One region of the Nocardiopsis sp. B62 genome, then DNA from elsewhere that is predicted to be linked to it. Evidence: predicted binding sites of a transcription regulator. Region 1 holds the regulator's gene; the other holds the start of a gene.
The links. Region 1 encodes HrcA, which represses chaperone genes, less so after heat shock. Its sites were predicted from a motif close to TTGGCACTCTCNNNNNGAGAGTGCCAA; they were not measured.
Positions count from the first base shown of each region.

Region 2: a site for HrcA is predicted at 2,609-2,635, ahead of groES (co-chaperone GroES). Genes of this name have one in related genera too.

Region 1 is NZ_JAGPXK010000016.1:53,376-59,494, reverse strand. It holds gene dnaJ (molecular chaperone DnaJ) at 1-911, opposite strand, end outside; gene hrcA (heat-inducible transcriptional repressor HrcA) at 916-1,929, opposite strand; gene KBX21_RS17595 (DUF3097 domain-containing protein) at 2,108-2,947, shown strand; gene KBX21_RS17590 (hypothetical protein) at 3,090-4,127, opposite strand; gene KBX21_RS17585 (DUF4870 domain-containing protein) at 4,116-4,445, shown strand; gene KBX21_RS17580 (DUF4870 domain-containing protein) at 4,477-5,100, shown strand; gene hemW (radical SAM family heme chaperone HemW) at 5,164-6,119, opposite strand, start outside.
Region 2 is NZ_JAGPXK010000005.1:267,676-273,794, forward strand. It holds gene KBX21_RS08620 (hypothetical protein) at 1-881, opposite strand, end outside; gene KBX21_RS08625 (class I SAM-dependent methyltransferase) at 1,265-2,536, opposite strand; gene groES (co-chaperone GroES) at 2,763-3,071, shown strand; gene groL (chaperonin GroEL) at 3,175-4,779, shown strand; gene KBX21_RS08640 (sigma-70 family RNA polymerase sigma factor) at 5,070-5,624, shown strand; gene KBX21_RS08645 (immunity 49 family protein) at 5,861-6,119, shown strand, end outside.

The DNA.
Region 1 (6,119 bases):
GAGTTGGTCCCCGGACGCAGGTCGATGTTCTCGGTGCCGTCGAGGGTGTCGAAGGCGCACGAGGCACCCAGCGCCGCCGCCGTCATGGGGACGGTGATGGTGCAGTGCAGGTCGTCGCCGCGACGCTCGAAGGTCGGGTGCGGCTTCTGGACGATCTCCAGGATGATGTCGCCGCGCGGTCCGCCGTTGGGGCCGACCTCGCCCTCGCCGGCGAGCTGGATGCGGGTGCCGTCGTCGACACCGGCGGGGATCTTCACGGTCCGGGTGACCTTCTCCCGGACCCGGCCCTCGCCCGCACAGTCGCCGCAGGGGTTGGTGATGACCGAGCCCTGACCCGAGCACTGCGGGCACGGGCGCGAGGTCATGACCTGGCCGAGGAAGGAGCGCGTGACCTGGGAGACCTCGCCCTGGCCGTGGCACATGTCGCAGGTGGTCCGGTGCGAACCGGCCGCCGTGCCCTCGCCCTGGCAGGTCTCACAGAGGATCGCGGTCGGGAAGGTGATCTCCCGGCTGACCCCGAAAGCGGTCTCGACGAGGTCGAGTTCGATGCGGATCTTGATGCTGCGTCCGCGCCGGACCCGTTCCCGGGGGCCGCGGCCGCCGGGCTGTCCTCCGCCGAAGAAGGCGTTCATGATGTCGTCGAAGGCGAACCCGCCAGCGTTGCCGAAACCTCCGGCACCGCCACCGCCACCGGGGGCGAAGGGGTCCTGACCCATGTCGAACATCCGACGCTTGTTCTCGTCGGAGAGGACCTCGTAGGCCTGGGTCACTTCCTTGAAGCGCTCCTGGGTCGCGGGGTCCGGGTTGATGTCCGGGTGGAGCTCGCGCGCGAGCCGCCGGTACGCCTTCTTGATCTCGTCCTTGGACGCGTCGCGACGCACCCCGAGAACCTGGTAATAGTCTCTGGCCACTGAGTTACTGTCCTGCCAAAATCTGTCCGACATACCGGGCCACCGCACGGACGGCGCCCATCGTCCCTGGGTAGTCCATACGGGTCGGGCCCACCACTCCGATCTTGGCCAGCGACTGGTTTCCCACGCCGTAGTCAGCCGACACGATGGAAGTGGATCGAAGGCCCTCGTGGAAGTTCTCCGCGCCGATGCGCACCGTGAGCATGGAGGGGTCCTTGGCCTCACCGAGCAGTCGGATGAGGACCATGTTCTCTTCCAGTGCTTCGAGCACCTCGCGCAGGCTGGCCGCGAAGTCGACCGCGGCCAGGTTGGCGGTTCCCGCCAGAACGATCTTCTCCTCGTGTCTTTCCACGAGGCTCTCCAGCAGGATGGAGAGGACCGCGACCGCGACGGGTCGGTCCTCCGGTGCGACCTGGGCGGGCAGGTCCTCCACCGCGTCCGGCACGTCACCGAGGTGTCGGCCCGCGATGGCGCGGTTGAGCATGTTGCGCAGGTCGTCGACCACGGTCTCGCTGACCGATCCCAGCCCGTCGATGACGCGCTGTTCGACTCGGCCGGTGTTGGTGATGACGACCATCATGATGCGCTGGCCGCCGAGCGGCACCAGTTCCACGTGCTGGACCGACGAGCGGGTCAGCGACGGGTACTGGACGATCGCGACCTGCCGGGTGAGCTGCGCGAGCAGCCGCACCGTGCGGGCGACGATCTCGTCGAGGTCCACGGCACCGCCGAGGAAGGACTCGATGGCTCGCCGTTCGGCCGCCGAGAGCGGCTTGACGGAGGAGAGCCGGTCCACGAAGAGCCGGTACCCCTTGTCGGTGGGCACCCGTCCCGCACTGGTGTGGGGTTGGGTGATGTAGCCGTCCTCCTCGAGGGCGACCATGTCGTTGCGAATGGTCGCCGGGGAGACACCAAGGGGGTGACGGTCCGCCAACGCCCGGGAACCCACGGGTTCGTTGGTGTTGACGAAGTCCTCGACGACCGCACGCAGGACCGCGAGCTTGCGCTCATCCAGCAACTCGCCACCTCCTGGCACTCCAAGGTCCTCAGTGCTAATTCTATGCCCGGCCGCAAACCCGCACGGCTACCCGCACGCAGTAACACGGGGACGGGGGTCGCTTCTTCCTTGTCGGATCCGCGACGTGCGCCACCCGCCAGCGGGCGTCCGGGGTCCTTCACCAGTAGACTGCACCACCGTGGTTACCAAGGGAACCGGCCGTTACGGCCGCGACGTTCTGGCGGGAGACTGGCGGCGACCGAAGAAGGGTGCGGTCCGCGAGATACCCCTCAGTCGTGACCTGGTCGTGGAGGACGCCGACGAGACCTTCTGCGGGGCCGTGGTGTCCTGGGACAAGGCCGCGGTGACCCTGGAGGACCGGGACGGGTGCCGCAGGGTGTTCGAGCTGGGTCAGGCCGCCTTCCTCGTGGACGGTGAACCCGTGACACTGGTGCGTCCGACGGAGGCCCCCAAGGGTCCGCTGCGCAGCGCCTCGGGGTCGATCGCGGTGACCGACGCGCGGGCGCGCACGGCCCGCGAGAGCCGGATCTACGTCGAGGGCGCCCACGACGCCGAACTGGTCGAGAAGGTCTGGGGCCACGACCTCCGTGTGGAGGGGGTGGCCGTCGAGTTCCTGGAGGGGGTCGACGACCTTCCCGCAGTGGTGGCGGAGTTCGAGCCGGGGCCGGGGCGCCGTCTGGGAGTCCTGGTCGACCACCTGGTTCCGGGTTCAAAGGAGAGCCGGATCGCCGAGCGCGCCCGGGGCGCGGACGTGCTCGTGGTCGGCCATCCCTACGTGGATGTGTGGCAGGCGGTGCGTCCGAGCGCGGTGGGGATCGGGGCCTGGCCCGAGATCCCTCGGGGTCTGCCCTGGAAGGAGGGCGTCGTGGACGCTCTTGGCTGGCGGATGGAGACGGGTGAGGCCTGGCGCCGCATCCTGGGCTCGGTCCGTGGCTACGGGGACCTCGAACCCTCCCTGCTGGGGCGGGTGGAGGAGCTCATCGACTTCGTCACGGGACCGCACACCGCGGAACACTAGGATTGTCACGATCACGTGGTCTGATGGATCCCCCGGGAAACCGCTCCCCCGTTTCCGTCGGGCGACACGGCCTCCGGCCCTCCGCGGTCGTCGGTACGGCCCGAATCCTTCGGGCAGACAGCAAGCGCCCCCAACAGCGGAGTCAAGGAAGAGCATGAGCGAGACCCCGTCCAGTCATCCGTCGCCGGACGACCCGCAGGGACAGCGGCGACCGCCGCAGGATCCCGCGCAGCAGAGCGGCGCGCAGCCCGGTTGGGGCCAGCCCGACGCGCAGGCCCACGGCCAGCAGCAGAGCGGGGCTCAGCCCGCCTGGGGGCAGCCCGCCGGAGCTCAGCCGCAGGCACCCGAGCAGTCCGGTCAGCCCCAGCAGGCGCAGGCCTACGGCCAGCCCCAACAGGCCCAGGCGCAGCCGAGCGGCGCACAGCCCGGGTGGGGTCACGACACGGGCGGTCAGCCCCAGGCGCCCCAGCAGCCCAGCGGCGCACAGCCCGGCTGGGGAGTACCCGGCGGCGACCCGCAGCAACCCCAGCCCGGATGGGGCCAGCCCGGGGCACAGGCCCCGCAGCCCCAGGCCTACAGCCAGCCCCAACAGGCACAGCCCGGCTGGGGACCCAACACCGGCGGTCAGCCCCAGGCGCCCCAACAGCCCGGCTGGGGACAGCCGCAGGAACAGGCGCAGGCGTACGGCCCACCGCAGACCGGTGCTCAACCCGGTTGGGGCCAGCCCGGGGCGCAGACTCCGCAGCCCCAGGCCTACGGCCAGCCCCAACAGGTCCAGCCCGGTTGGGAGCAGTCGACGGGCGGCGAGCCGCAGCAGCCCCACTGGGGCCAGCCCGAGGGACAGGCGTACGGCCAATCGCAGCAGAGCGGCGCGCAGCCGACGTGGGTCCAGCCCGCCGGTGGCCAGCCGCAGCAGCCGCACTGGGGCCAGCCGGAGGCGCAGGCCCAGCAGAGCGGCGCACAGCCCGCCTGGGGTCAGCCAGTCGCTGACCAGGCTCAGGCTGGCTACGCCCCCCAGGGGTACGCTCAGCCGCAGTTCCAGCAGGCCCAGCCCGCACAGGCGCATCCCCAGGCCGGTTACGGGGAGCAGTACCAGCAGCCCCAGCAGGTCTACGGGCAGCCGCCGGTCCAGCAGCCGACCGGTGGCGGCAACGACGTACTCGTCGCCATGCTCGCGCACCTGTCCGGTTTCGTGATCGCCTTCCTGGGCTGGATCCCGCCGCTGGCCGTCTACTTCGCCAAGCGCAACCAGTCACCGTTCATCCGGCACCACGCGTCGGAAGCGGCGAACTTCCAGATCACTATGCTGATCCCGTACGTCTTCGCTGGCGTCGCGTTCTTCGGCTTGGGTATCTTCTTCCCCGGCCTGTCCTGGATCGGCTACCTGCTCATCGCCCTCGTGTGGATCATCTCCATCGTCTTCGGCGTTCTGGGAGCCTCCGGAGCCAACAAGGGAGCCTGGACCCGCTACCCCGTGAGCATCCGACTCCTGAAGTAGCCACCTCTCTCCCACACACCAAGGAACCACCATGTCGTACCCGAACACCCCGAACCCCAACGACCCCTACGGTCAGGGCGAGTCCGGGGGCTACCCGCCACCGCCCGGTTACCCGCAGCAGGGCGGCGTGCCCGGTGGTCCGCCCGCCCCCTACGGCGGCCCCCAGTCCGGCGGCTACCCGTCGCCCCAGGGCGGCTACCAGCAGCCCGGTGGCTACCCCCAGGGCGGGTACCCCCAGGGCGGGTACCAGCAGCCCGGTGGTTACCCGCCTCCCCACGGCGGTCAGTACGGCGGCTACCAGCAGCCCGGCGCCCAGGGCTACGGTGCCTACATGCCGACCCCGGAGGAGCGCAGCTCAGCGAAGCTCGCCCACATCGGCGGCGGCTTCCTCTGCTGGCTGCTGCCGCTCATCGTGTACATCTCGAAGAAGGACGAGTCACCGTACGTCCGCGACCAGGCCGCCCGGGCGCTCAGCTTCCAGCTGGTGCTGCTGATCGGTTACACGATCTCGTGGATCCTCACGAGCATCGTGATCGGCTTCCTCGGGCTGATCGGCCTGGCGATCTTCTCGATCGTCTCCGGTTTCCGCGCGGCGTCGGCGGTGGACCGGGGCGAGTGGGCCCGCTACCCGATGGACGTCGACTGGGTGAAGTGACCCGGGGATCGACGCGAGAAGGAGGGGCCCGGCGCGAAGCCGGGCCCCTCCTTCTCGTGTGACTCAGGTGAGGTCGCGAACCACCGCGTCGGCGAGCAGTCTGCCGCGCCGGGTCAGCGCGGCGCGCCCCCCGGAGTGGGCCACGGGGTCCAGGAGCCCCTCCTTGACCAGGCGTTCGGCGGCGGCCAGGCCCGGGGCGTCCAGGAGTTCCAGCGGGCAGCCGCCGTCCACACGCAGTTCCAACAGGACCCGCTCGAACCTGCGCTCGGCCTCGGTGAGCACCTCTCGGGCCTGGGCCGGGCTGTCCCCGGCGGCCAGGCGGGCCGCGTAGGCGGCGGGGTGCTTGACGTTCCACCAGCGGGTCCCGCCCACGTGGCTGTGCGCGCCCGGGCCGATCCCCCACCAGTGACCGCCGGTCCAGTAGAGCATGTTGTGGGCGCTGCGCCCCTCGGTGCTGCGGGCCCAGTTGGACACCTCGTAGGGGGTGTACCCGGCCCTGGCCAGGGCCTCGTCCGCCATGAGGTAGCGGTCGGCCATGGCGTCGTCATCCGGTTCGGTGAGTTCGCCCCGGCGGACGCGGGCGGCCAACCGGGTTCCGTCCTCCACGATCAGGGAGTAGGCGGAGACGTGGTCGGGCCCGGCACCGATGGCGGCGTCCAGGGAGGCCGCCCAGTCCTCGTCGCTCTCCCCCGGTGTGCCGTAGATGAGGTCCAGGTTGACGTGCTCGAACCCGGCCTGGCGGGCCCACGTCACGCACTGTTCGGGGCGGCCCGGGGTGTGACCTCGCTCCAGGACGCGCAGGACGTGGGGTCGGGCGCTCTGCATACCGAAGGACACCCGGGTGAACCCGGCCTTCCGGAGACGTACGAGGTAGTCGGGGTCGACCGTCTCCGGGTTGGCCTCGGTGGTGATCTCCGCGTCGGGGGTGAGTCCGAAGCGGTCGCGGATCTCACCGAGGACGAGCCCGAGGTCCTCGGGTGAGAGCAGGGTGGGTGTGCCGCCGCCCACGAACACGGTGC
Region 2 (6,119 bases), on a different contig from region 1:
TTCTCCTGGAGCTTGGAGAGCAGCGTCTCGTGCTGTTCGGCGGTGCGCTCCTCGACGAAGCCGCGCAGTTCGGCCGTGCGCTCTTCCATCGAGGAGGTGAGGCCGGTGGTGACGCGCTCGCCGAGCTCGGTGGTGGCGGTCTCCAGGGCCTCGCGGTTCTCCTGACCGGCCGTTTCGAGGGCCTCGCGGCTCTCCTTCACGGCGGTCTCGATGGTCGCGCGGCTCTCGGTGATGGCCTCGGCCAGCTCGTCCCGGCCCTCGCCCAGGGTGGTGCGGACGGTGGCGGTCAGTTCCTCGTGGCGCTCGCCCAGGGTGGTGTCCAGGGCCGTCAGCGAGGCCTCGATCGCCTCGGCGCGGGTGCCGAGGTCGGCCAGAGCCTTGTCGAGGGAGTCCAGACGGGTGCCGACGGTCTCGCCCAGCTCGGTGACGCGCTCGCTGACCTCGGTGACCTGCTCGGCGGTCCGGGTACCGGTCTCGGCCATGCGCTGGAGCCGGGTCAGGGCGGTGTCCAGGTGTCCGGCCACGCGCTGGGTGTCGGCCCGCAGGGACGACATCTCCGACAGCGGCTTGACCTGTCGGCCGACCACCTCTATGTGCTCGGCGAGGGCCTCGGCCCACTCCGGGGGACGGGCCAGGAAGTCGTCGATCCGACCGTCGACGGAGGTGATCGCCTCGGCGAGCGAGATGAGTTCCCGCTCGCGCAGCTCGCGGAGCAGCCACTCCATGCCCTCGAGACGCTGGCGCATCTCCTCGCTGACCGCGCCCTGGGACTTCTGCTCGGAGACGTGCTCCTGGGCGGCCTGGGAGAGCAGGTCACGCATCCGGTCGGAGACTCCGGCCTGACCTCCCCCATTGAGGAAGTTGTGATTGGTCTGTTCCACCGAGGTGCTCCTTATGGTTCTGGCGCTCCCGTCCGCTTCGCCGCACGGTGGTCGCACGGACGGGTTCTCGATGGTCCCCGGGCGGACGTTGCTCCGCGCCAGTTGAGCCCCAACGTGATTGAAGTGTGACTGTGTGTATACACGGGGGGCGTGGGCCGAGTGCCGACCGAACCGCTGAGCGGATCAAACAGGCACGGCCTTCCGGGAGAACCCATGAGAAGGGAAGTGAATCTGCGGCGCCAGTTTAACGACTTCGCCCCGCGCGACCCCAGGGGTCCACGAAAGATATGGGTGTGGGAGATAACGATATGGTCTGCGTGGCCTGTGCCGAATGTGGCGCGGGCCGCATCGGGAGGTTCGTGCGGCGGTGGTTTCCGCAGCCCCTACGCCGCCCCGGTTTCACGGCACAGCAGGTAGAACGGTTTCTCGCCGATTCTCGTCAGCACCACGGTCACGGATTCCGGTCCGGAGGCGCGAAGGTCGCGCCGGAGTTTCTCGGTGTCCACCGCCGAACCGCGTTTCTTGATCGTTACCGTTCCGGCCTTGTGCGCACGCACCGATGAGCGCAGCCGTTTCAGTGAGAACGGTGAGAACTCCAGCACCTCGAGCACCCGCCACAGCGGTGAGCGCTCGGCCCGGTCCGCGGTGAAGTACGCGATCCGCTCGTCCAGCAGCGCGCCGTCCACCCGGGTCGCAGCCTCCGCCACCAGGTGGGAGCGGACCACGGCCGGGTCCGGGTCGTAGAGGTAGCGCCGCGCGGGGGCGACCGGTGCGGGCCCCAGGTCCGGCTCCTCGTCCAGGTGTGCCACCGCGCCCTCGCTCGCCAGCAGGCCCTCGCGCTCGTGCAGCACCGTCGCGCGCCGTCGCGGCCCACCGGGACCGAAACCCAGACCGCCGAACCACAGCGCGGTCTCCTTCAGTTCGCCGTCCACCGAGATCCACTCGGCCGAGGCGGCAGGGGAGAGGACCTCGTGCGGGATGCCCGGGGCGGCCTTCAGACAGGCCGCCTCCGCGCCCTCGGCCAGCCGGGTGGCCACGTCCCACGGCGGCGAGTACGCGGACGGGTCGAACACCCGGCCCCTGCCGCCGCGCCGGGCCGGGTCGCAGAACAACAGGGGGTGATCGCCCACTCCGACCGCGTTCACGTCACCCTCCCGGACCCGGGCGTACTCCGTGAGCCCCATCGCCTCGATGTTGGCGCGGGCCACCGCCACGGTCAGGGGGTCGGCGTCCACGCCCTCCACCGGCACGCCGTGCTCGGCCAAGGCCAGCAGGTCCGCGCCGATCCCGCAGCACAGGTCGCCCGCGACCGCGTCCCCGCCCATCGAGGAGGGCAGGTGTCGGGCGGTGCGCTCGGCCCGGTACTCGGCCACGGTCCGGCGGGTGGACTGCTCCAGACCGTTCGGGGTGAAGAACATTCGCCCGGCGTTCTCCCCGAATTTGGCCCTGCCCCGCTCCCGCAGGCTTACCTGGGTCATCACAGCGTTGACCAGCTCGGACACCGGGAGTTCGGAGTCGAGCGCGGCCACCCCGGGATCGGTGCGCAGTTTGGAGGCGGTGGCGAGGGGGTCCCTGGCCGCCGCAACGGGGTCGACCCCGCCGAGGACCTCCCGACCCGCGTCGGTGAGCAGCGCCGAGAACGCGGGCACGTGCATGGAACCTCCTGCTGTGGGCACGACGGTGGGGCGGGTCCGCCCTTCGGCCCGAGCCCCCGCCACATTTCCATTCTGGCACTCTCGGGGGTAGAGTGCTAAACGCGACGAGGCCGGTCTGGCACCCGCGACGACAGGCCGCCGCGGTCGCCCCTTTTACGTGGTTGGTCCGTGCTCACGCATGGGCCGACGCCAGATACACCGAGACTTTGAAGGGGGAGGTCACACCGTGTCGACCGCCACCAAGACCGTGCTGAAGCCGCTCGAGGACCGCGTCGTGGTCAGGACCCTGGAGGCTGAGCAGACCACCGCCTCCGGTCTGGTCATCCCGGACACCGCCAAGGAGAAGCCCCAGGAGGGCGAGATCCTGGCCGTGGGTCCCGGTCGCCTCGACGACAACGGCAAGCGTGTCGCCCTCGACGTGAACGTCGGCGACGTCGTCCTCTACAGCAAGTACGGCGGCACCGAGGTCAAGTACGACGGCCAGGAGTACCTGGTTCTCTCCGCCCGCGACCTCCTCGCGGTCGTCGAGAAGTAGCTCTCGGCGCAGAGCCTTCGAACATCCCGCACCGGTCGGCCTCCAAGCCGGGCGGGGCGGGATGTTCTCTTTCGACCCGAACCGTTAGAGGAAGTACTCACACATGCCGAAGATCCTGGAGTTCGAGGACGACGCCCGCCGCGCCCTCGAGCGGGGCGTCGACCGCCTCGCCAACGCCGTCAAGGTGACGCTCGGCCCGCGCGGCCGCAACGTCGTCATCGACAAGAAGTTCGGTGCCCCCACCATCACGAACGACGGCGTGACCGTCGCCCGTGAGATCGAGCTGGACGAGCCCTACGAGAACCTGGGCGCCCAGCTGGTCAAGGAGGTCGCCACCAAGACCAACGACGCCGCCGGTGACGGCACCACCACCGCCACCGTGCTCGCGCAGGCGCTGGTCCGCGAGGGCCTGCGCAGCGTCGCCGCCGGCGCCTCCCCGATGTCCCTCAAGAAGGGCATCGACGCCGCGGCCGTCCGGGTCTCCGAGATCCTGCTCGAGCGCGCCGTGCCGATCAAGGAGCGCGCCGACATCGCCTACGTGGCGACCAACTCCGCCCAGGACGCCCAGATCGGCGACCTCATCGCCGAGGCCTTCGACAAGGTCGGCAAGGACGGCGTCATCACGGTGGAGGAGTCCCCGACCTTCGGTCTGGAGCTCGACTTCACCGAGGGCCTCCAGTTCGACAAGGGCTACATCTCGCCCTACTTCGTCACCGACGGGGACCGTCAGGAGGCCGTCCTCGAGGACGCGCAGATCCTGATCAGCCAGGGCAAGATCGGCAACCTGAACGAGCTGCTGCCGCTGCTCGAGCAGGTCGTCCAGAGCAAGAAGCCGCTGCTGATCATCGCCGAGGACGTCGAGGGCGACGCCCTGGGCGCCCTGGTGCTCAACCGCATGCGCGGCACCCTCAACGTGGCCGCGGTCAAGGCGCCCGGCTTCGGCGAGCGCCGCAAGGCCATGCTCCAGGACATCGCCGTGCTCACCGGCGGCCAGGTCATCTCCGAGGAGGTCGGCCTGTCCCTGGAGAACGCGGACCTGTCCGTGCTGGGCTCGGCCCGCCGCATCACCATCACCAAGGACACCACCACCGTCGTCGACGGCGGCGGCCAGCAGTCCGAGGTGGAGGACCGCGTTCGCCAGATCCGCAAGGAGATCGAGGCGAGCGACTCCGACTGGGACCGCGAGAAGCTCCAGGAGCGCCTGGCCAAGCTCGCGGGCGGCGTGTCCGTGCTGAGCGTCGGCGCGGCCACCGAGGTCGAGCTCAAGGAGAAGAAGCACCGCCTCGAGGACGCCATCTCGGCGACCCGCGCGGCCATCGAGGAGGGCATCGTCGCTGGTGGCGGCGCCTCCCTGGTGCACGCCTCCACGGCTCTGGACGACCTCGGCCTGATCGGCGACGAGGCCACGGGTGCGGCGATCGTCCGTCGCGCGCTGGTCGAGCCCGCCCGGTGGATCGCGGAGAACGCGGGCGCCGAGGGCTACGTGGTCACCCACCGCGTCTCCGAGATGGAGGTCGGTCACGGCTACAACGCCGCCACCGGCACCTACGGTGACCTGACCGCCGAGGGCATCCTCGACCCGGTCAAGGTCTCCCGCTCGGCCGTCCAGAACGCCGCGTCCATCGCGGGCATGCTGCTGACCACCGAGGTGCTGGTCGCGGACAAGCCCGAGGAGGACGAGGGCGACGGTCACGGCCACGCCCACTAGGACGTTGGTCGGTGTCCGGTAGGACCCGGTCCGGGGGTGGGGCGCTCCGTCGTCCCACCCCCGTCCACTACCACGGGAGAGCCGATTCACACCCGCTACTACGTACCGTTTTCGGGCTATTTTCCCAAAATGTGACCATTCTGTAGTTGCTGATTGGAGTGGTTGGGTCCCCAACTGCGGGCATCATTCCTAACGTGACGGATGCAGGCGCCCGAACGGGCGTTACCGCGCAGCGGCCAGGTACGCCCGCAGGGCACGACGAGGCGGACCCCGCTCCGCGCGACACGGGGTTGAACCGTCTGGGCTCACTCGCCGTCCAGGGCGACGACGGGGCCATGGACTCCCTCCTGCGCGAGGTCAGACCCATGGTGGTGCGGTACTGCCGGACCCGCCTGGCCCGGGTCTCGGGTCTGGCGCACTACTCGGACGACGTGGCACAGGAAGTGTGCATCGCGCTGCTCACGGCCATCCCGCGCTACCAGGACCGGGGCAGGCCCTTCGCCTCCTTCGTGTTCGGCATCGCCGCGCACAAGGTCGCGGACACCCTCCGCGTGGCCGGCCGGGTGGAGACGGTCCCCACCGACACCGTGCCCGAACAGCCGGACGACGATCCCGGCCCCGAGGAGTCGGCGGTACGCGTGTCCGAGGCCCAGCGGGCCAGGGCGCTCCTCGACGAACTGCCCGAACAGCAGCGAACGCTGCTGGTCATGCGGGTGATCACAGGACTTACAGCAGACGAGACGGGACATCTCCTTGGCATGTCGGCAGGTGCGGTACGGGTTGCCCAGCACCGAGCTATTGCTCGGCTTCGGAAGGTGGCCCTGGCGAACCGCGTCCTCCCCTGAACACCGTCGCGCCGCCCGGCCGGGGCGGCGCCGGTGCCCCACGCGCCCCCGCCCGAGCGGATACTGCCGCTACCCCCGCTGATTTCTCGCCGGGCCCTCGAAGTCATCCACGCGACCGGCGACGCCACCGAACCCGAGGGGGCTCCAGGAGCTTCCAGGGTCGGTCCCGGTGAGTTGCCCGCGCCCCTCCCGGGACCAGAACGGTCTGTCGTCGCCTCGTGCCAGACTCCGTCGCGATGACGGAGACGGCTCGATGGGAAGAGGACCCGGTGACCCTGCGGATCGAACGGCACGAGGTCGACGACGAGGCGATCGCGATGGCCACGAAGGACTTCACGGACCGGATCGGTGAAGAAGTCCGTATGGAACAGCACAGCGGTCGCAGCGGGTTCGGCTGGGACATGATCTCCCAGAACCTACGGGACTACGCGGCGGCGCGCTCAGTGCGGGCTCCCCACGCCGAGGCCGACGTCCGGGCCGCTCTGTACTCGGCAG